4 regions of the Shewanella khirikhana genome follow, and region 2 is predicted to be linked to each of the others. Evidence: predicted binding sites of a transcription regulator. Region 2 holds the regulator's gene; each other region holds the start of a gene.
The links. The regulator MetJ, encoded in region 2, represses methionine synthesis genes. The targets are predictions, from matches to a motif close to TAGACGTCTAGACGTCTA.

Region 1 (4,929 bases), 2.0 Mb from region 2:
AACAGCGCCCGTATATGGGTGGTGGATCGCCATGGCCGGGTGCTGGCACGCTCGGGTGATATCCGCAATGGCGACAGTGTCTGGACCCGCGCCATCGAAAACGACAAACCCGAAGGCATGCTGGAGCACTTTGTGCAGCAGTATCTTTACCCGCTTTACTACCGGGTGCTGACCAAGCCGCCAAAGGACTTTATCGATGGCCTGCAGGATTCCACCGAGCTTGAAGGCAGCCATATTCAGCGTGCGCTGAACGGTAACCCCGCCAGCACCTGGCGCCTTACCCCGGACAATAAGGCCGTGGTCCTCGCGGCGGCCAGCCCCATTTGGATTGACGATAAAGTAATGGGCGCCGTGGTGGCCGAAGAAACAACCCATGGTATTCGCACTCTGCGTAACAGAGCGCTGGAAAAACTCTTCAACGTGATTTTGACCATCATGAGCATGGGCACCCTGGCGCTGTTTTTCTTCGCATCCAATATTTCAAGCCGGATCAGGAATTTGCGCGATCAGGCCGACAGTGCCATTGATGCCCAGGGCCGGGTAAAAGCCAGCATAGTGCCATCCAAATCGCTGGATGAAATTGGCGATCTGTCACGCTCACTTTCCGGCATGGTGCAGCGGTTATCCCAGTACACCCAGTATCTGGAAAACATGTCCTCTCGCCTCGGCCATGAACTGAGAACGCCGGTCGCCGTGGTGCGCTCAAGTCTCGAGCACCTGTCGATGCAGCCGCTCGGGGAAGATAAGCAAAAATACGTTGAGCGGGCCCAGGAAGGAGTCAGTCGCCTGAGTCTTATTCTGGCCAATATGAGTGAAGCCACGCGGCTTGAGCAGTCGCTGTCCCAGGCCGAAGCCATCAGTTTCGATGCCTCGAGGGTTATCCGAGGCTGTGTGCAGGGCTATCAGCTCACCTATCCTCAAATCCGTATTCAGCTCAGTGAAGCTGACGGCAATTATCAGATGAAAGGCGTGCCCGAATATCTGGCGCAGCTGCTCGACAAGCTCTTTAGTAATGCACTGGAATTTATGGAAAAAGACTCGACCATCGAGATATCGCTTGGTCATAGTCAGCGGCAAATTAGCCTGAGTGTCGCCAACAAAGGCCCCTTGCTACCCGCGGACATGGCCGAGCGGATATTCGACTCAATGATCACCGTTCGCCCCGCGACTCAGGACAGCAAACCACACCTGGGCCTTGGGCTTTATATCGCAAGACTGATTGCCGATTTCCACGGCGGCAGCCTCAGCGGCAGTAACCAGCCCGCTGGTGATGGAGTAATTTTCACCTTGTTGCTGCCCCAGCACTGATGACATTGCTGATGATTGTCCGCGATTGCGGCAACACTAACTGCGGGCTAAACAGGACTACCGAAACAGCATTCCTGCATCTGTGGTAAGTTTTTGTGCAGCCTGACGACTTGCTGCATTGGGATATATGCTGAAGACAGATAGAAAATAGACAGAAACAGTCAGAAAAGAAGGGAAAACATCGGGAAAGAACAAGCAAAAACGCAGAGCGTAAGCCGGGGCTGCCGTGCCTTTGCAATCAGGCTTTGCTTTACCTTGATGCCTTCAATCACTCGCATTTAGCCATCTACATGGTAAGATGGCCAAATTATACGCCTTGAGGTACAGGATATACCTATGAGAGAGAAAAGCCTGAAAACCGCCACCAAGATTGTCAGCTTGGGCCGTGATAAAAAGTACAGCAAAGGGGTAATTAACCCGCCTGTGTTTCGCGCCTCCACCATAGTGTTCGACTCCCTCGAGGAGATGCGCTTTGCCGCCAGGAACAAGCACAATGGTGAGATGTTTTACGGCCGTCGCGGCACCCCTACCCACTTTGGTTTTCAGGCCGCCATTGCTGAGCTGGAAGGCGGTGCGGGCACGGCGCTCTACCCAAGCGGCGCCGCCGCCATTGCCGGCAGCCTGATGGCGTTTCTCAAGAGTGGCGATCACCTGCTGATGGTTGACAGCGCCTACGAGCCTACCCGGGATCTGTGCGATAAGGTGCTTAAAGGCTACGGCATCGAAACCACTTATTACGATCCGCTCATCGGTAAGGATATCGCCGCACTTATCCGCCCCAACACCAAGGTGCTGTTCCTCGAATCACCCGGCTCCATCACCATGGAAGTGCAGGATGTGCCAACCCTGGCGCGTATTGCCCACGAGCATGGCTTGATTGTGATGTTGGATAATACCTGGGCCTCACCTATCAATTCACGTCCGTTCGAGATGGGCGTGGATATTTCGATTCAGGCTGCCACCAAGTACATCGTTGGCCACTCGGACGTGATGATGGGCACGGCGACGGCCTCTGAACAGTACTGGGATCAGCTCCGTGAACACAGCTATCTGCTGGGGCAAACCACCTCGGCGGACGATGCTTATCTTGCCGCCCGGGGCCTGCGTACCCTGGGCGTACGTATGGCGCAGCACGAAAAGAATGCCCTTGCGGTTGCCAACTGGCTGCAAAGCCGTCCTGAAGTTGACCACCTGCGCCATCCGGCCTTCCCCAGCTGTCCGGGGCACGAGTTCTTCAAGCGCGATTTTTCCGCCAGCAATGGTCTGTTTTCCTTTGTGCTCAAAGAAGGCACTGCCGAGGCCATGACCGCCTTTGTGGAAGGCATGCACCACTTCAAAATGGGCTTTTCCTGGGGTGGTTATGAAAGCCTGATATTGTGGGTATCGGGGATCCAGAACATTCGCTCGGCCACCCGCTGGGATGCCAGCAAACCGCTTATCCGGGTGCATATCGGCCTTGAAGATCCCGAGGATTTGATAGCCGATCTCGAAGCCGGTTTCGCGCGCTACCACGAGGCGATGGCGGGCAAATAATCCAGCTGGCGTACGTTTATAACAAAAACCTCACTTTTGTGAGGTTTTTTTCTAAGTGAAACACTCACCCAAGGGAATTGTTAAGTTTCAGTTAATGATTGGACACTAGCTTAGCCGCGATCAGCAAAGACCACATTAATAAAAAGGAACTGACATGAGCATTTCATTCAACAAATCTGTGATTGCCGGCGCCCTGCTGGCGCTTGCCGGCACTGCGGTTGCCGGTGAAGGCCACTGGTCATACGAAGGCAAAGGAGCCCCTGAGCATTGGGGTTCACTGAAAAAAGAATTTGCCCTGTGTAAACAAGGCGTGAACCAAAGCCCAATCGACATTCGTGCCCAGGCCGATGCCGATTTGTCACCGCTGCAACTGGATTATCAGGGCAAGGTGGCATCTGTGATAAACAATGGCCACACCCTGCAGGCCAACTTTGGCACTGGCAACCAGCTCACCCTCGAAGGCCACAGCTTCGAGCTCAAGCAGGTGCACATGCACGCCCCCAGTGAAAACACCATCAATGGCAAGCAATACCCGCTTGAAGCTCACTTCGTGCACGCCGATGCCGATGGCCGTCTGGCGGTGATTGGTATCATGTTCGAAGAAGGCGCCTCAAACCCAGGCTTTGCCGCCCTCGCGCCTGCCTACCCCGCCAAAGCTTCTGACGCCGTGCCATTTGGCGCCGAGCTGTCGCCCAAGGCCTTCTTCCCACAGAGCCTGGATTACTTCCGTTTCAACGGCTCGCTGACCACGCCACCTTGCTCTGAAGGCGTGCGCTGGGTCGTGCTTAAGCAGGTACAAACCCTGTCTGCTGACGAGGTGAAGGCCTTCACCTCGGTGTATTCCAACAATGCCCGTCCGGTACAGCCGGTTAACGCCCGTATCGTAGTGGAATAATGCCTGTGAATGGCTGCGCAGCAGCTAATCGTCCGCTGCTGAGTGACAGTTTTACGGCTCAATAGCGAAAAGCCTGGCAATGCCGGGCTTTTTTATATGAAGGGAAACTGGCGCGCCAATTTCAGTTGGCCGCAGTTGCGGGCGCTTTTGCTGGCGAGCCTGACGATTTTTCTGACGCCTTGCCCTGAATCACGCCGGGCGCCTGCCAGGCGTCAGTGCCATACAGTGGCACCGTGGAGAGCGAATGCTTATGGCTGCCGGAGGTTTCCTTGGTCGAGTAAGACAAATACAGCAGGCTTTGGGAGTCTGCATCGTAAATCCGCCTCACTTTCAAGGTCTTGAACAGCACACTTAAGGAGCTTGAAAACACCACCTCACCACTTTTACTTTTATCAATCGCCGCAATTTGAGATGGCAGAATTGGCCCCGTCTGGCGGCAACTTATCGACATATCGGACGGGTCGGCAAGGGATAAATCCGCTTCAACCCGGCTGATATGGCAGGTTACGCCGGGCACCTTGGGATCTTTTCGCGCATCTATCACCACATCCTTGGTGGTAAAAAGCCCAAGGCTGACCTTACCCACATCATCACCGCAGCCGCCGATAAAGCCAGTGGTGAGCAGCAAGGCGACCGCGCTCAGTTGTTTCAGTGGATTTCCCATGGACTCGCTCCTTTTTTGTTCAGATTTACGCTGCGGCGTTAGCCCCATTTCAGTCAGCAAACGTCAGTCCGCAAAAATAACTGCTGCGCGGCGGGCAAGGCCCGAGGTTACTGAGCCAAAGTGGTCACCATATACCACAGGCACCTCAGGATACACAGCCGCAATGCGGCTTGCCACCGAAGGGCAACGGCTGCTGCCACCGGTAACATATATCACTTCCGGCGCGCCCTGGTCCCCCACAGCCGCCAGCATCAGGGCCTCAATCCGCCCCATCAGGGGAGAAATTGCCGCATCAAAGTCATCACGGCCGATATCGCTTGGGTCACCATCTGGGTGAATGACCTGGGTTTGAATCGCGTCACTTAAGGCAATTTTGCCAAGCTCTGCAGCCTTAACCAACTGATAATGCTGCTGATCGCGCCTAAGTTTTTCAAGCCGGGTCAGTGGCGCTGAGTCTTTGGCATCCTTTTTCAGCTCTTTGAGCAAGGTGGCGTAACCCAGGGAAAAGAACTCCCGCTGGGCGCCCACA
Region 2 (4,929 bases):
GCTGTTCCTGTTTATGCTGTTTACTGCGCTGTATTTCAAAGGCGGCGCGGCGGCAGCGGCGCTGGCATCCCTCTCCGGTGGGCTGTGGGCCGCCGTGTTCTGGATTGGGGTGGTGGCTATCGGTTTTGGGGTGCCACTGCTGATGCGCCTCAGCGGTAAACATGGTCGCAGCGCCATGGTAACCGCAGCCTGCGCCAGTCTGATTGGGGTGCTGGCACTGCGGCATTTCATCCTTTATGCCGGTCAATCTTACCTGTCCTGACCGCTTGAATCGATTCAGCCAAAAGCCCGCGTTTTGCGGGCTTTTTTTGCGTAAATTTTCCGCCAATCCCCCACGGCTGAACTACGCTTTTAGGAGGCTTGCTGTATGCCGTAAAAGAACGATGCCGGGGGGAGAAAGGGATGAAAACAAAGCTCGTGGCAGCCTCGTTGGGGCTGATGTTCAGCCAGTATGGATTGTGCGCGCAGGACGTTTTTGAGGCCCGCAGTGACGCCATGGGCGGCACTGGTGTGGCGTCGGCCAGCTTGGAGGCGGCCCCCTGGATGAATCCGGCGCTGTTGTCGTTGCCTGGTTATACCGAAGGGGACTTTGGCCTGCTGATCCCTGTGCTTGGGGCCGAGGTGTCGGACAAAGACAATATGTCCGATAAGTTCGACACCCTCGAAGATAACTACGACGGCCTGGATGCGGCCATCAATAACGGCGATGTGGATGCCATAGATACCTACCGCGCTGCACTACTGGCTGACCTTAAGGGGCTTGATGGCAACACCGCGTATGCCTCGGCCGGTATCGGTTTTAGCTTTGCCATGCCCACCAAGGGTATGAGCTGGGGCGTGTATTATCGCAGTTATCTCGATGGCGTCGCGGTGGCGGATATCAGCGATACCGATCTGATACTGCTGGAAACCCTCGACCCCATGAATCCCCCTGAGCTCGATGACCTGACCTCCCAGGGGCGGGTGATTGCCGGTGCTTCTTCGGAGCTGGCGCTCTCGGTCAGCATGCCACTGTCGATAGTGAATATGCCGGTCACCATCGGCCTGACCCCCAAGCTGCAGCGGCTCGACAGCTTCAACTACGCCGTCAGTGCCAACAACTTTGATGCGGGCGACTTCGACAGCGACGATTACCGCAACGATGACACTGGATTCAATCTGGATGCCGGTCTTGCCATTATGCCGATGCGTGGCCTGACCCTGGGCTTGGTGGGGCGTAATTTAATCGAGCGCGAGCTGGAAACCGTGGAGTCGGAAGGGGTGCAGCTTAAATACCGCGCTGGCCCCATGGTGACACTGGGTGCCGCTTACACCACCGCCAGTTGGCAGCTGAGCACCGATTTGGATTTGACCGACAACGAAAAGTTTGTCGGCCTTGAAGGCACCAAATACTGGCGTTTTGGCGGAGAATGGCAAGCGCTCGACTGGCTGTCGCTGAGGCTTGGTTATCGCCAGGATCTGAATGATATGACTGCCGATATTTACTCGGTGGGCACAGGTTTTCAGATTGGCGAAGGCTTCAAGCTCGACCTCACCGGGATGTGGGGCGACAATGACACCGTCGGCGCCGTATTGCAGAGCTCATATCACTTTTAACGGCCAACTGTGTGACGGCACCTAAGTTCAGAGCTCGGCCAGGGACTTCAGTGTCAGCAGCAGGGCGCTGAGACTACATAAAACCAGGGTTGCGACTCTGGTTTTTTGTTTATCGACTCTGCCAAGCAGTTTACCAGCAACCCAATAACCGGCAACGACCGCGGGCAACAGGGTAACGGACCACCAAAGCTGAGCTTCGGTTACCAGCCCGGCAAAGGCCAGAATACTCAAGGCAATCAGCGAGCTGAAAATGAAAAAGGCGGACAGGGCCGCACGGAACTTGCCGGGGTCTTTGCCTGCCAGCAGTATTGCCATCGGTGGCCCGCCAATGGCGGCGATGGTACCAAACACGCCGGAGACAGTGCCGGCAACAAACAGGGTCACGCGGTTAATGGGCGCGCTCAGGCGCAGCAGGCTCAGGGCTACCGCCAAAAATACGATAGTGGCGATGGCGAGGCCAAGTACCGGTGTGGGCGCGGCAAGCAGCAATGCTGCGCCAAAAAGTCCGCCGGGGATCCGCCCCAGCAGCGCATATTGCAGCCCGGAAAACTCAAGGGCGCTGCGCTCTCTCAGTAAGGTGAGCAGGGCAATGGAGAAGCCCATCAGAATCACAGGCACTGGCACCAGTTCGGGCTCGACCAGATACAGCAGCGGGCTTGCCACCACGGCAAGACCAAAACCAATCAGGCTTTGGATTAGCGCACCACTGAAAATAATTAACAGCGCCAGCACCAGAGTGAGAGGATCGGACAACATTTACCAGCTCCTGAAACGACACAAGGACCCGGCGGGGTCCTTGTGCTAGTGTGGAAGGGAGGCTTACTCCATGTCTTCCCATTCGATGCCCATCTCATCCATCAGCTTTTTGGCCTCGGAAGGAATAGAGTCGGGCTTATCCTTGGACAGATCATCGTCGTTTGGCAGTGGCTGGCCGGTATAGGCGTGGAGGAAAGCCTCACACAGGAGCTCACTGTTGGTGGCATGACGAAGGTTGTTAACCTGGCGGCGGGTGCGCTCGTCTGTCAGGATTTTCAACACTTTCAAAGGAATGGAAACGGTGATCTTTTTCACCTGCTCATTCTTTTTGCCGTGCTCAGCGTAAGGGCTGATGTATTCGCCATTCCATTCAGTCATTGACTCACCTGTTAAATCCAAATTTCGCAGCAGATTTTAAACCCTTACGAAATACAGTCAAATTATTGCTGCGAAAACGCACCAAACATCAGTAGATTTCCTGATGTTTGGACGTCTAAACGTCTCGATGCCTATTGACGATTGGCGTCCGCTTGAGTTAATTTAGACGTCCAGACATCTTTATTTCCGTCGTCGACTATCCGGAGGAACACAGAATGACACAGCGCAAAGCAGCCACCATCGCGGTGCGTCAGGGCATCGAGAGCGACACCCAGCATGGCGCCGTGGTTCCTCCCATTTATCTGTCGACCAATTATTCCTTCGATGGCCACAAGAATCCGCGCAAGTTCGACTACAGCCGCTCGGGTAATCCGACCCGCTGTATTCTGGGCGAAGCCCTGGCTGAACTTGAACAAGGCGCGACCGGCGTTGTGACCTGTACCGGCATGGCCGCCATTACCTTGGTGACCAGCCTTCTGGGGCCGGATGATCTCTTGGTTGTGCCCCACGATTGTTACGGTGGCAGCTATCGTCTGTTCACCAATCTCGCCAACAAAGGCGCCTTCAAGCTGGCGGTTGTAGATCAGACCGATGAGGCTGCATTGGCGGCCGCCATTGCCCAAAAGCCTCGGATGGTATGGCTTGAAACCCCATCCAACCCACTGCTGCGGGTCGTGGATATTCAGGCCATCAGCGATGCCAGCCACGAGGTGGGCGCCCTGGTGGTGGTGGACAACACCTTCTTGTCGCCGATTTTGCAGCAGCCGTTGCTGCTCGGTGCTGACATAGTTATTCACTCCACTACCAAGTACATCAATGGTCACAGCGATGTGGTTGGCGGCGCCGTGATTGCCAAGGACGCCGAGCTGGGCGAGACCCTGCACTGGTGGTCCAACACCCTGGGGCTGACCGGCAGCGCCTTCGACAGCTACCTGACCCTGCGCGGCATTCGCACCCTGGGTGTGCGGGTACGTGAGCATCAGTCCAATGCCCAGCGCATTGTTGAAGTGCTGAAAAACAGCCCGCAGGTGAGCAAGGTCTACTACCCGGGGCTTGCCGACCACCCTGGCCATGAAATTGCCGCAAGACAGCAAAAAGGCTTTGGCGCTATGCTGAGTTTTGAGCTGGTGGGCGGCGAAAAAGAAGTGGTGGCGTTCCTTGAATCGCTGCAACACTTCAGCGTGGCAGAAAGCCTGGGCGGAGTGGAATCCCTGATTGCCGTACCCGCAACCATGACCCACAGAGCCATGGTGCCAGAGGCCCGCGCCGAGGCCGGAATTAAAGACACCCTGCTGCGCCTGTCGGTGGGGATTGAAGATGCAGAAGATTTAGTGGCCGACATCAAGGCCGCCCTGGCTGCCGTAGCAGCCTGTTAAATAGGAGTCAGTGATGGCGCGTTGTCATTTGCATAAGTTTGGTGGCTCCAGTCTGGCCGATGCTGACTGTTACCGCCGCGTGGCCCATATCCTGCTGACCCAGGGGCACAGCGACGATCTGGTGGTGGTGTCTGCCGCCGGTAAAACCACCAACTTTTTGTATAAGCTGCTTTCGCTGCGCGATGCCAAAGAGCTGTGGCAGGAAGAATTGCAGGTGCTGATAAGCTATCAGCAGACCCTGATTGAACAGCTGCTCAGCGCCGAGCAGGCCCGCCATCTGCGTGAGCGCCTGTCTACCGATAAGGCGCAGTTGGTCAGCCTCTTGTCGCTGGAAACCCTCAACGATTATCAAACCAGCCATGTGGTTAGTTTTGGCGAGCGTTGGTCAGCCAGGCTGATGGCAGCGCTGTTGCGTGAGTCCGGAGTGGCAGCAAGCCATGTGGATGCCTGCAGCATTCTGGTAGCCGATGAAGGTGCTGTGCCCAATATCCGCGAGCAGGAATCCCGCGAAAAAGTGGCAGCTATGCTCGCCGAACATGAAAATGAACGCATTGTTATCACAGGCTTTATTTGTGCAAATCCTGCCGGTGAAACCCTGCTGCTTGGCCGCAACGGTTCAGACTTTTCTGCAACCCTGATTGCCAGCCTCGCCGATATCGACCGGGTGACTATCTGGACCGATGTGGAAGGGGTGTTTAACGCCGACCCGAACAAGATTAATGATGCCAAGCTGCTCAAGAGTATGTCGCTGGCTGAGGCTGACCGCCTGGCACGTCTGGGCTCGCCTGTGTTGCACAGCCGCACCTTGCAGCCACTGTTCAAC
Region 3 (4,929 bases), 1.8 Mb from region 2:
CAGGTCGTCATGGTAGGCATCAATCACCTGCTGATCGTTCATGGCCGAGTGGATGGTGGTGATTGCACCACTCCTCACGCCAAAGTGGCGGTCGAGCACGTCGATGACCGGCACCAGACAGTTGGTGGTGCAGGAGGCATTGGAGACTACGGTATCTGTGGCTTTAAGGCTGGCATCGTTGACACCATAAACGATGGTGGCATCGACATCGGCAGAAGACGGATGGCTTATCAGTACCTTGCGGGCACCGGCATGAATATGGGCTTCGGCGCTTTGCCTGTCATTGAGGGCGCCTGTGCACTCGAACACCAAATCCACATCCAGCTTCCGCCAGGGCAGCGCGGCGGCATCTTCAACGGCCAGCAAGCGGATGGCGTCATCTCCAAGGTGCATCATACCTTCATTGAGGCTGGCACGGGTATGGAAACGGCCGTGGGTGGTGTCGTAATTGGTCAGGTGAACTATGGCCTCGGGCTTGGCCAGTTCATTAATGGCGACCAGCTGCATCTGGCCCCGTTTGCCGGACTCATAAAGCGCCCTCAGTACGGAGCGGCCGATGCGGCCATAACCATTGATAGCAACACGGATCATAGTGGTGAGCAAATCCTCTGGGGAGGGTGAAAACCCTGTCGGCTCCCCTGCCGACAGAGGCTGACCGGCAACGCCGGTCAGACCGGTGGCAGCCAGGCTGCCACCTTGCTCGCGTCAGTATTAACCCAGCAGCTCTTCGGCGGCGGCAACCACCTTGTCGACGGTGAAGCCGAACATTTCGAACAGCTGATTGGCTGGCGCTGACTCGCCGAAGCTGGTCATACCGATGATGCGGCCGTTCAGACCCACATACTTATACCAGTAATCGGCAATACCCGCTTCCACGGCCACGCGTTTTGTGACGCTGGCAGGCAGAACGGCTTCTTTATAGGCCGCATCCTGCTTGTCGAAGGCATCGGTAGATGGCATGGACACCACGCGTACCTGCTTGCCCTTGGCGGTCAGCTCGGCCTGCGCCTTCACGGCCAGCTCAACTTCAGAACCGGTGGCAATGATGATGAGCTCAGGTGCCGCGGCGCTGTCTACCAGCACGTAGCCGCCCTTGGCGACATTAGCCAGCTGCTCGGCGCTGCGTGGCATTTGCGCCAGGTTCTGACGGGAGAAGATCAGCGAAGTTGGGCCGTCTTTGCGCTCGATGGCATATTTCCAGGCCACGGCAGACTCAACCTGGTCACATGGGCGCCAGGTGCTCATGTTCGGGGTCACACGCAGCGAAGCGATTTGCTCTACTGGCTGGTGAGTCGGGCCGTCTTCGCCCAGACCGATAGAGTCGTGGGTGTAAACCTGGATGTTCTGCACCTTCATCAAGGCAGCCATACGCGTGGCGTTACGGGCATATTCCATAAACATCAGGAAGGTAGCGCCGTATGGCACAAAGCCGCCGTGCAGAGCGATACCGTTGATGATGGCGGTCATACCGAACTCACGCACACCGTAGTGCAGGTAGTTACCGCTGGCATCGTCACCTGTGATGGACTTGGAAGCCGAGTACATGGTCAGGTTGGATGGGGCCAGGTCGGCACTGCCGCCGAGGAATTCAGGCAGCATGGCGCCGAAGGCTTCCAGGGCGTTTTGTGAGGCTTTACGGGAAGCGATATTGGCAGGGTTGTTCTGCAACTTCTCGATATAGGCCTGGGCTTCTGCGCCGAAGTTGGCTGGCAGTTCGCCGTTCACGCGGCGCTGGTATTCTGCGGCCAGCTCTGGGTAAGCAGCGGCGTAAGCGGCAAACTTGGCATCCCAGGCTTTTTCAGAAGCGATACCGGCTTCTTTGGCATCCCACTCGGCATAAATGTCAGCAGGAATAACGAATGGATCGTGCTTCCAGCCGAGGAATTCACGGGCGGCTGCGATTTCAGCATCGCCCAGTGGCGCGCCGTGACAGTCGTGTGAACCGGACTTGTTTGGAGAGCCGTAACCAATCACAGTCTTACAGCAGATAAGGGTTGGACGAGGGTCAGCCTTGGCCGCCTTGATGGCAGCGTCGATGGCGTCGCTGTCGTGACCGTCAACACCGGCAATCACGTGCCAGCCGTAAGATTCGAAACGCTTTGGCGTGTCGTCGGTGAACCAGCCTTCAACGTGACCGTCGATAGAGATGCCGTTGTCATCCCAGAAGGCAATCAGTTTGCCCAGACCCAGGGTGCCTGCCAGAGAGCAAGCCTCGTGGGAGATACCTTCCATCAAGCAGCCGTCACCCATGAACACGTAGGTGAAGTGGTCAACGATGTCGTGACCGTCACGGTTGAACTGAGCAGCCAGCACTTTCTCAGCAATGGCCATACCCACGCCGTTGGTGATGCCCTGACCCAGAGGACCCGTGGTGGTTTCGATGCCTGGGGCATAACCATACTCAGGGTGGCCTGGGGTGCGAGAGTGCAACTGACGGAATTGCTTTAGATCGTCAATAGACAGGTCATAACCGGCCAGGTGCAGCAGCGAGTAGTGCAGCATGGAGCCGTGGCCATTGGAGAGGATGAAACGGTCGCGATCGGCCCACTGTGGATTGGTGGGGTTGTGCTTCAGATGACCGCGCCAAAGGACTTCGGCAATATCAGCCATCCCCATTGGGGCACCGGGGTGACCGGAGTTGGCCTTTTGAACGGCGTCCATGCTGAGGACACGGATAGCGTTGGCGAGTTCTTTACGAGACATGCTCTCTCCTGCTTGTATTGAGGCTTTTCGGGCAATTGTGGGCACATATTTTCCCTTAACAGGGCTTGTGGACGCAAATTTAAATTTCCACCACAGTCGTAGAAAAATCACAGTTGCTTTTATGCAGCGGCCGCTACAGCAAACTATAGTCAAGAGGGCGTGCCAACTTAGCCCTTTATCACGCTGAATTTGTTGAATTTAATAATTTCCTTTGCCAAAACAGCCCACTGACAGTCAGGCATCTGGGTCACAAATGGCACTAAATTTTCCCAAACGGGGGATGATCGTGGAGAGAAATTCAACTAAAATGGCCGTCTAGATGTAGATGCTTCTACACGTTTAACGCTTAAAGACGAGATTTTCCAAACATGGCAAAACACTTGTTTACCTCTGAGTCGGTCTCAGAAGGTCATCCCGATAAAATTGCAGACCAGATCTCCGATGCCGTACTCGACGCTATCCTGGCCCAGGATCCCAAGGCCCGCGTTGCGTGCGAAACTTACGTAAAAACCGGTATGGTAATGGTGGGCGGTGAAATCACTACCTCTGCCTGGGTTGATATCGAAGAACTGACCCGTAACACTGTCCGTGAAATTGGCTACGTTCATTCTGACATGGGCTTCGACGCCAACTCCTGTGCGGTTCTGAGCGCCATCGGTAAGCAGTCTCCCGACATCAACCAGGGTGTTGACCGCAGCGACCCACGTGAACAGGGCGCCGGCGACCAGGGTTTGATGTTTGGCTACGCCAGCAACGAAACCGACGTGCTGATGCCAGCCCCAATCACCTACGCCCACGCGCTGGTGAAGCGTCAGTCTGAAGTGCGTAAAGACGGCACCCTGCCTTGGCTGCGCCCAGACGCCAAGTCTCAGGTAACCTTCGCCTACGATGAAGGCAAGATTATCGGCATCGATGCCATCGTACTTTCTACCCAGCACTGCGACTCTGTGTCTCAGTCTGATCTGGTAGAAGGCGTGATGGAAACCATCATCAAGCCTGTGTTACCTGCCCAGTGGCTGAACAAGGACACCAAGTTCTTTATCAACCCAACTGGCCGTTTCGTTATCGGTGGCCCTATGGGTGACTGTGGTCTGACTGGTCGTAAGATCATCGTTGACACCTACGGCGGCATGGCCCGTCACGGTGGCGGCGCTTTCTCCGGTAAAGACCCATCCAAGGTTGACCGCTCAGCCGCATACGCTGCCCGTTATGTTGCCAAAAACATCGTGGCTGCCGGTCTGGCTGACCGCTGTGAAATCCAGGTTTCCTACGCCATCGGCGTGGCCGAGCCAACGTCCATCAGCATCGAGACCTTCGGTACCGGTAAGCTGCCTGAAGAGAAACTCATCCAGCTGGTGCGTCAGCACTTCGACCTGCGCCCATACGGCCTGACCGAAATGCTGAACCTGGCCCGTCCTATCTACCAGGCGACTGCCGCATACGGCCACTTCGGCCGCAGCGAGTTCCCCTGGGAGCAAACCGACAAGGCCGAGGCCCTGCGCGCAGACTCAGGTCTGTAATCAGGCACTTGCCCATAAAAAACCGCCGAAAGGCGGTTTTTTATTGTCCTGAATTGGGTATCAAGATGCGGCTGCACGGCCTTGATAGCGCTATCAGCAGTGATCGAAATGGGCGGTTTCCACCAACATAAAACCAAGCTGAGATTCAGGCACGGCCACCATTTCAAGCACGGTCAGCTCAGAAGCTGCTGGCAGTTCCTGGTATTCCCAGCATCCCTGCCAGTGATTCACAGCGCCACAAAATACCCCCTGCCCGTCTGCAAGCAGCCAATAGCCTTCACGCGGCATACCACCACGAAATGCGCTGACCTCAAGACCTTTATGCTGACACAGGCTGAAGGCGAACCTGAGTTTATCCCAAGCACTTAACGGATGATGGGCGTAGGGTGCCAGTAAGGATTCAATTGGGGTGGGACTTACAGCCATGGTTCTCCCTGTTGGTCGGCGCTGTATTCACTACTGTCGCTGGAGGCATCATTGTGCAGCATGGCGTAGGCGCGGGCAATCTCGGCCGGCATCGCCTTGGCATACAGCCACCCCTGCACATAACCTACACCGGCGTTGGCCACAAAGGTGGCTTCGGCCTCGGTTTCCACCCCTTCGGCCACCAGCGCAAACCCCAGGTTCTGACACAAATCGCACACCTGACAATAGAGCACCCGCCCCTTATCTTCCTGCGCCTTGGCCAGCATGCTGCGGTCTAATT
Region 4 (4,929 bases), 1.9 Mb from region 2:
GGTGCCTTTTGATGACATGTGGCTAAAAAAGTGCAAACCCCGGGAAATCAACTTGACCGAGAACAGGATTTTATGGGTAAATTCCCCGATAATAATAACCAGGGCGGGTGTTGGTCAGGTCTTTTTTCGTTGCCCGGACAAGAATAGGTTAGTTTCATGACTGAGCTTGAGCATCAGGTTTTTTCTCAAATCAGGGCGATCATTGCCAATGAAGAACAGGTCATTGGTCGTCGCGGGATCCTTATCCCGCTGAAAAAGGCCATCATCGCAGACGGTGATGTGCGTAATGTGGTGGACATAGTGTCCAGCGATCCCGCGTTGGCGGCACATTTGTTGTGGCGCTCAACCACTGCCCATGCCGGTGGTGTGGCCAATAACAGCAAAAACCGCAGCCTCAAGGATGCGCTTATTCGCTTGGGTCAGGTCAACATTTACCGCTATGCCTTCAGTTTTTACCTCAAAGAGCGCCTCGATGAGCTGCCCCAGCCGTACAAAAAGTTGGTGCAGGGCTACTGGCGTCTGACCGAAAGCATTGCCGCCTCTGCCGTCGACAGCTTAAAGGATGTCGGCAGCCATATAGACCCGGATGAAGTGCAAACCCTGGCGCTGTTCAGCGTGTTCGGCCAAATCATTGCGCTGACTGCATTTGCCTATCTCAATGCTGAGTCGGAAGAGTCGTTCCCGCTCAGCATCATCAAGCAAATCATAGATACCCAACAGCAGACGCTGACGCTGGAAGCCTTTGATTCACTGGGGCTGGATGAGGAGCTTAAAGAAGAGTTTATGATTGCTCACAATCTGCGTCAGACCCGTAACCCCAACTCAGCCGGTCTGGTGCTGCGCCGGGTGTTGTCGATGCGTGGGTTGCTGCTGAATCCACTGTAAGAATGCTAAAAAAACGCCTGCAAATGCAGGCGTTTTTTTATGGGTTCTTTTCTATAAGTCGGCTGTTATCGCGGCTGACGGGCAATGCCTTCGGCGGCAACCAGTTCCAGATAACGTTGCAGCTGACTTGAGTTGGCACTGCCACGGCGGTAGGCGCCAAACAGGGGGCGTTTTAAGCCCTCAGCGCCGAGACGCACGCTGGTCAGGCTGAGTCCCTGGGCTTCGCTGATGGACCAGCTTGGCAGGGCGGCAATACCATCCTGGCAGGCGATGCGTTGCAGCAGTACCGAGGTGAGGTCGCAGGTTTTCTGCACCCCTGGGGTAACGCCAGCAGGCTCCAGAAACAGCCTGAACAAGTCCAGGCGCTCCAATGGTACCGGATAGCTGATAATCGGCAGTCCTTCCAGATCCCGTGGCAGCACCTGTGGTTTGCTGGCCAACGGATGTTCGTTGGCAACAGCCAGACGCACTTCAAAATCAAACAGATGCTGATAAGCCAGTTGGTGGCCGGGCACAGGATCGGACGTCAGCACTATGTCCAGCTCGCCGGATTCCAGCGCGTTGAGGGAGTCGAACAGGTGACGACTGGAGAGATCCAGATCTGAGTCAGGAAACTCTGCCCGGAAGGCTTCCATCACAGGCATCAACCAGCGAAAGCAGCTGTGGCACTCAATCCCAACCCGAATAAGGTTGGCATCACTCTCCAGCCCCTTTTTCAGTACAGATTCGGTTTCCATCACCCGCGGCAGAATTTCTTCGGCCAGATTCAGCAATCTGGCACCTTCCTGGGTAAAGGACAGGGGTTTACTTTTTCTCACAAACACAGGCGAGTTGATGCGGGTTTCCAGCTCTTTGATCTGATGAGACAAGGCAGACTGGGTGACAAAGCGTTTTTTGGCCGCGGCCGCGAGGCTGCCACTCTCTTTCAGTGCCATCAGGGTGCGAAGGTGTCTTAGCTCTATCATCTCTACTCCACATGAAGTTTGTTCATGTTGCCCGTGAATGCAATTCGTTTGCTTGCCAGAAGACTACCACAATAAACTTCTAGACGTCCAGACGCCTATTAAAATTTGTTTAACAGGGGTCCCTCTTTGAATTGTGTTCATATTAAACCAAGAAGGTATACAGTATGCAATTAAATAGTCTTGGCTTCCCACGGATAGGACGTCGCCGTGAGCTGAAGTTCGCCCTCGAGCAATACTGGCGTGGAGAGTTGTCCCAGAGTGAGCTGCTGGCACAGGCCAAGGCTCTGCGGCAAACCCACTGGCAGTGGCAGGCTGATGCTGGGGTAGAACGTTTGCCGGTGGGGGATTTTGCCTATTACGATCAGGTGCTGACCCTGGCGGCGACCTTAAATGCTATTCCTTTGCGACACCGTGATGGCGATAAGGTGGATCTGGATACCCTGTTCAGGGTTGCCCGTGGCCGTGCACCAAGTGGCAAAGCCGCTGCGGCGGCGGAAATGACCAAGTATTTCAATACCAATTACCACTACATAGTGCCCGAGCTTCACGCCGACCAAACCTTTTCCATCGCCTGGACTCAGGTATTTGATGAGGTTGAGGAGGTCAAAGCGCTGGGCTACGACCCCAAACCCTGCATTCTGGGCCCCGTGTCTTTCCTGTTTTTGTCGAAAGCCTATGGCAGTGAGTTTGATAAATTAAGCCTGTTGCCTCAGCTGCTGGCTACCTATGCTGAGCTGCTGGCGCGTTTTGCCGCTCAGGGCGTGACCTGGGTACAAATTGAAGAGCCTGTGCTGGCGCTGGATCTGGAGGAAAGCTGGCAGGCAGCCTTTGCCACGGCGTACCAGGCTTTTACCTGTGTGTCGGTTAAACTGCTGCTGACCAGCTACTACGGCTCAGTGGCCCATCATGCCGACACCATCGGTGCGCTGCCGGTGGCGGGGCTGCATCTGGATCTGGTGTCTGCGCCGGAGCAGCTTGAGGTCTTTTTGCCCAAGCTTGGACAGCAACAGGTGCTGAGTGTGGGGCTTATCAATGGCCGCAACGTGTGGGCCGCCGATCTTGATGTGATTGCCGAGCGTATTGCCCCGCTTGCCAGAGATCTTGGCGATCGCCTGTGGCTGGCAACTTCCTGCTCGCTGCTGCACACACCGGTTGATCTCGATGTGGAAACCACCCTTAAGCCCGAACTTAAGCGTCAGCTCGCCTTTGCCAGGCAAAAGCTGTTGGAGCTGAGAAGTCTCGATACCCTGCTGACCGTCCCCAATAGCGCTGAGGCTGCGGCGATTGTCGCCGAATGTGCGGTGCGCCGCGCCGAGCGCGCCCAGGCCGCCGATGCCGCGGTGGCCGCCAGGCTGGATGCACTCACCAGCGCCGATTTTGAGCGTCAAAGTGCGTTTGCTGCCCGTCAGCAACAGCAGCAACAGCGGCTTAAGCTGCCACTTTTGCCAACCACTACCATTGGTTCTTTCCCGCAGACCCCGGCCATTCGCGCCCTGAGAAGCCGTTTGCGCAAAGGTGAAATCAGCACCCTTGAGTACGATAGCCAACTCAAGCAGGTGTGCCGCGATACCATCGACCGTCAGCTGAAACTCGGTATCGATGTGCTGGTGCACGGCGAAGCTGAGCGCAACGACATGGTGGAATACTTTGGTGAGCAGCTCGACGGTGTTGGCTTTACCAAAAACGGCTGGGTGCAAAGCTACGGCAGCCGCTGCGTAAAACCGCCGTTGATTTACGGCGATGTATCGCGACCCAGGCCGATGACACTCGAGTGGGCCGAGTACGCCCAGAGCCTGACAGACAAGCCGGTGAAAGGCATGCTGACCGGACCTGTGACCATTCTGCATTGGTCGTTTGCCAGGGAAGATATCAGCCGCGAGACTATCTGTAAGCAGATTGCACTGGCGATCCGCGATGAAGTGGCGGATCTGGAGCGCTCGGGTATTGCCATCATTCAGATTGACGAGCCGGCCTTCCGCGAAGGGTTGCCACTGCGCCGCGCTGACTGGCAGGCGTATCTCGACTGGGCGGTGGACTCCTTCAAACTGAGTGCTGCCTGCGTGCGGGATAACACCCAAATCCACACTCACATGTGCTACAGCGAGTTTAACGACACCATAGCAGCCATTGCCGCCATGGATGCTGATGTGATCACCATCGAAACCAGCCGCTCGGCCATGGAACTGCTGCGCGCCTTCGAAGACTTTGAATATCCAGCCGAAATTGGCCCGGGTGTGTACGACATCCACTCGCCCAATACACCGGATGTTGAGGCCATGGTGGCGCTGATGGAAAGGGCAGCCAAGCGCATTCCGCTGCGGCAGCTTTGGGTTAACCCGGACTGCGGCCTTAAAACCCGTACCTGGGATGAGGTGGAGCCGGCGCTGCGTAATATGGTGGATGCCACCCGCGAGCTGCGTCGCCGCCTGGGCTGAGGCTTGCCGCTGAAATCAGCGACTATACTGAGGTAACAGTATCGGGGTAGCAGTTTAAGGCTGCTTCCCCGCCCCAAGGAGGCTTGCCATGAATCATGTCTACAAGATAGTTGAAGTCACAGGTTCCTCTACCCTCAGCAGCGACGATGCCATACGTAATGCAGTGGCTGCCGCGGCGCAGTCACTGCATCATTTACGTTGGTTCGAAGTGATAGAAACCCGCGGCCACCTTGAAGCGGGTGTGATAGCCCATTGGCAGGTAACGGTGAAAATCGGTTTTACCCTGGATACGCCTTAGGCGTCTCTGGGCATACCTTTTTCGATGGCGCGCACCAGTCGCGCCGTCTTGCGACTCTCTGTAGTGAGGCCACTTTGCTGACGGGCGATAGCCCAGTGAATGTGCTCAGCTACCATCTCATCGATATTTTCATCCATGAGCCGTGTGTTCAGGGCGCTCAGCACTTCTTCGCTTGCCGGCGCATTCCCAAGTGCCACCGCAATGTTTCTAAGCCACCTCTTATGGCCAATGCGGCGGATGGCGCTGCCCTCGGTCTCGCGCAAAAAAGTGGCTTCATCCCAGGCGAATAAGCTAAGCAGCGACGGCAGCTTGAGTGGCTGGCGGGTTTGAAAGTCGGCTTCAGCAG

Region 1: STH12_RS08460 (cystathionine beta-lyase) is a predicted target of MetJ. The motif match lies at 1,617-1,634, and genes of this name have one in related genera.
Region 3: metK (methionine adenosyltransferase) is a predicted target of MetJ. The motif match lies at 3,012-3,029, and genes of this name have one in related genera.
Region 4: metE (5-methyltetrahydropteroyltriglutamate--homocysteine S-methyltransferase) is a predicted target of MetJ. The motif match lies at 1,923-1,940, and genes of this name have one in related genera.

Annotation. Positions count from the first base shown of each region.
Region 1 covers NZ_CP020373.1:1,944,053-1,948,981, forward strand. The annotation lists gene pdsS (proteobacterial dedicated sortase system histidine kinase) at 1-1,308, shown strand, start outside; gene STH12_RS08460 (cystathionine beta-lyase) at 1,645-2,841, shown strand; gene STH12_RS08465 (carbonic anhydrase) at 2,996-3,736, shown strand; gene STH12_RS08470 (CreA family protein) at 3,858-4,400, opposite strand; gene yegD (molecular chaperone) at 4,464-4,929, opposite strand, start outside.
Region 2 covers NZ_CP020373.1:4,799,049-4,803,977, forward strand. The annotation lists gene nrfD (NrfD/PsrC family molybdoenzyme membrane anchor subunit) at 1-262, shown strand, start outside; gene STH12_RS21025 (conjugal transfer protein TraF) at 403-1,596, shown strand; gene STH12_RS21030 (sulfite exporter TauE/SafE family protein) at 1,624-2,352, opposite strand; gene metJ (met regulon transcriptional regulator MetJ) at 2,416-2,730, opposite strand; gene metB (cystathionine gamma-synthase) at 2,946-4,106, shown strand; gene STH12_RS21045 (bifunctional aspartate kinase/homoserine dehydrogenase II) at 4,120-4,929, shown strand, end outside.
Region 3 covers NZ_CP020373.1:3,004,604-3,009,532, forward strand. The annotation lists gene epd (erythrose-4-phosphate dehydrogenase) at 1-591, opposite strand, end outside; gene tkt (transketolase) at 712-2,703, opposite strand; gene metK (methionine adenosyltransferase) at 3,072-4,223, shown strand; gene STH12_RS13135 (hypothetical protein) at 4,317-4,649, opposite strand; gene STH12_RS13140 (EAL domain-containing protein) at 4,640-4,929, opposite strand, start outside.
Region 4 covers NZ_CP020373.1:2,869,278-2,874,206, reverse strand. The annotation lists gene STH12_RS12540 (GDSL-type esterase/lipase family protein) at 1-12, shown strand, start outside; gene STH12_RS12535 (HDOD domain-containing protein) at 157-885, shown strand; gene STH12_RS12530 (LysR family transcriptional regulator) at 951-1,850, opposite strand; gene metE (5-methyltetrahydropteroyltriglutamate--homocysteine S-methyltransferase) at 2,015-4,285, shown strand; gene STH12_RS12520 (dodecin) at 4,374-4,583, shown strand; gene queG (tRNA epoxyqueuosine(34) reductase QueG) at 4,580-4,929, opposite strand, start outside.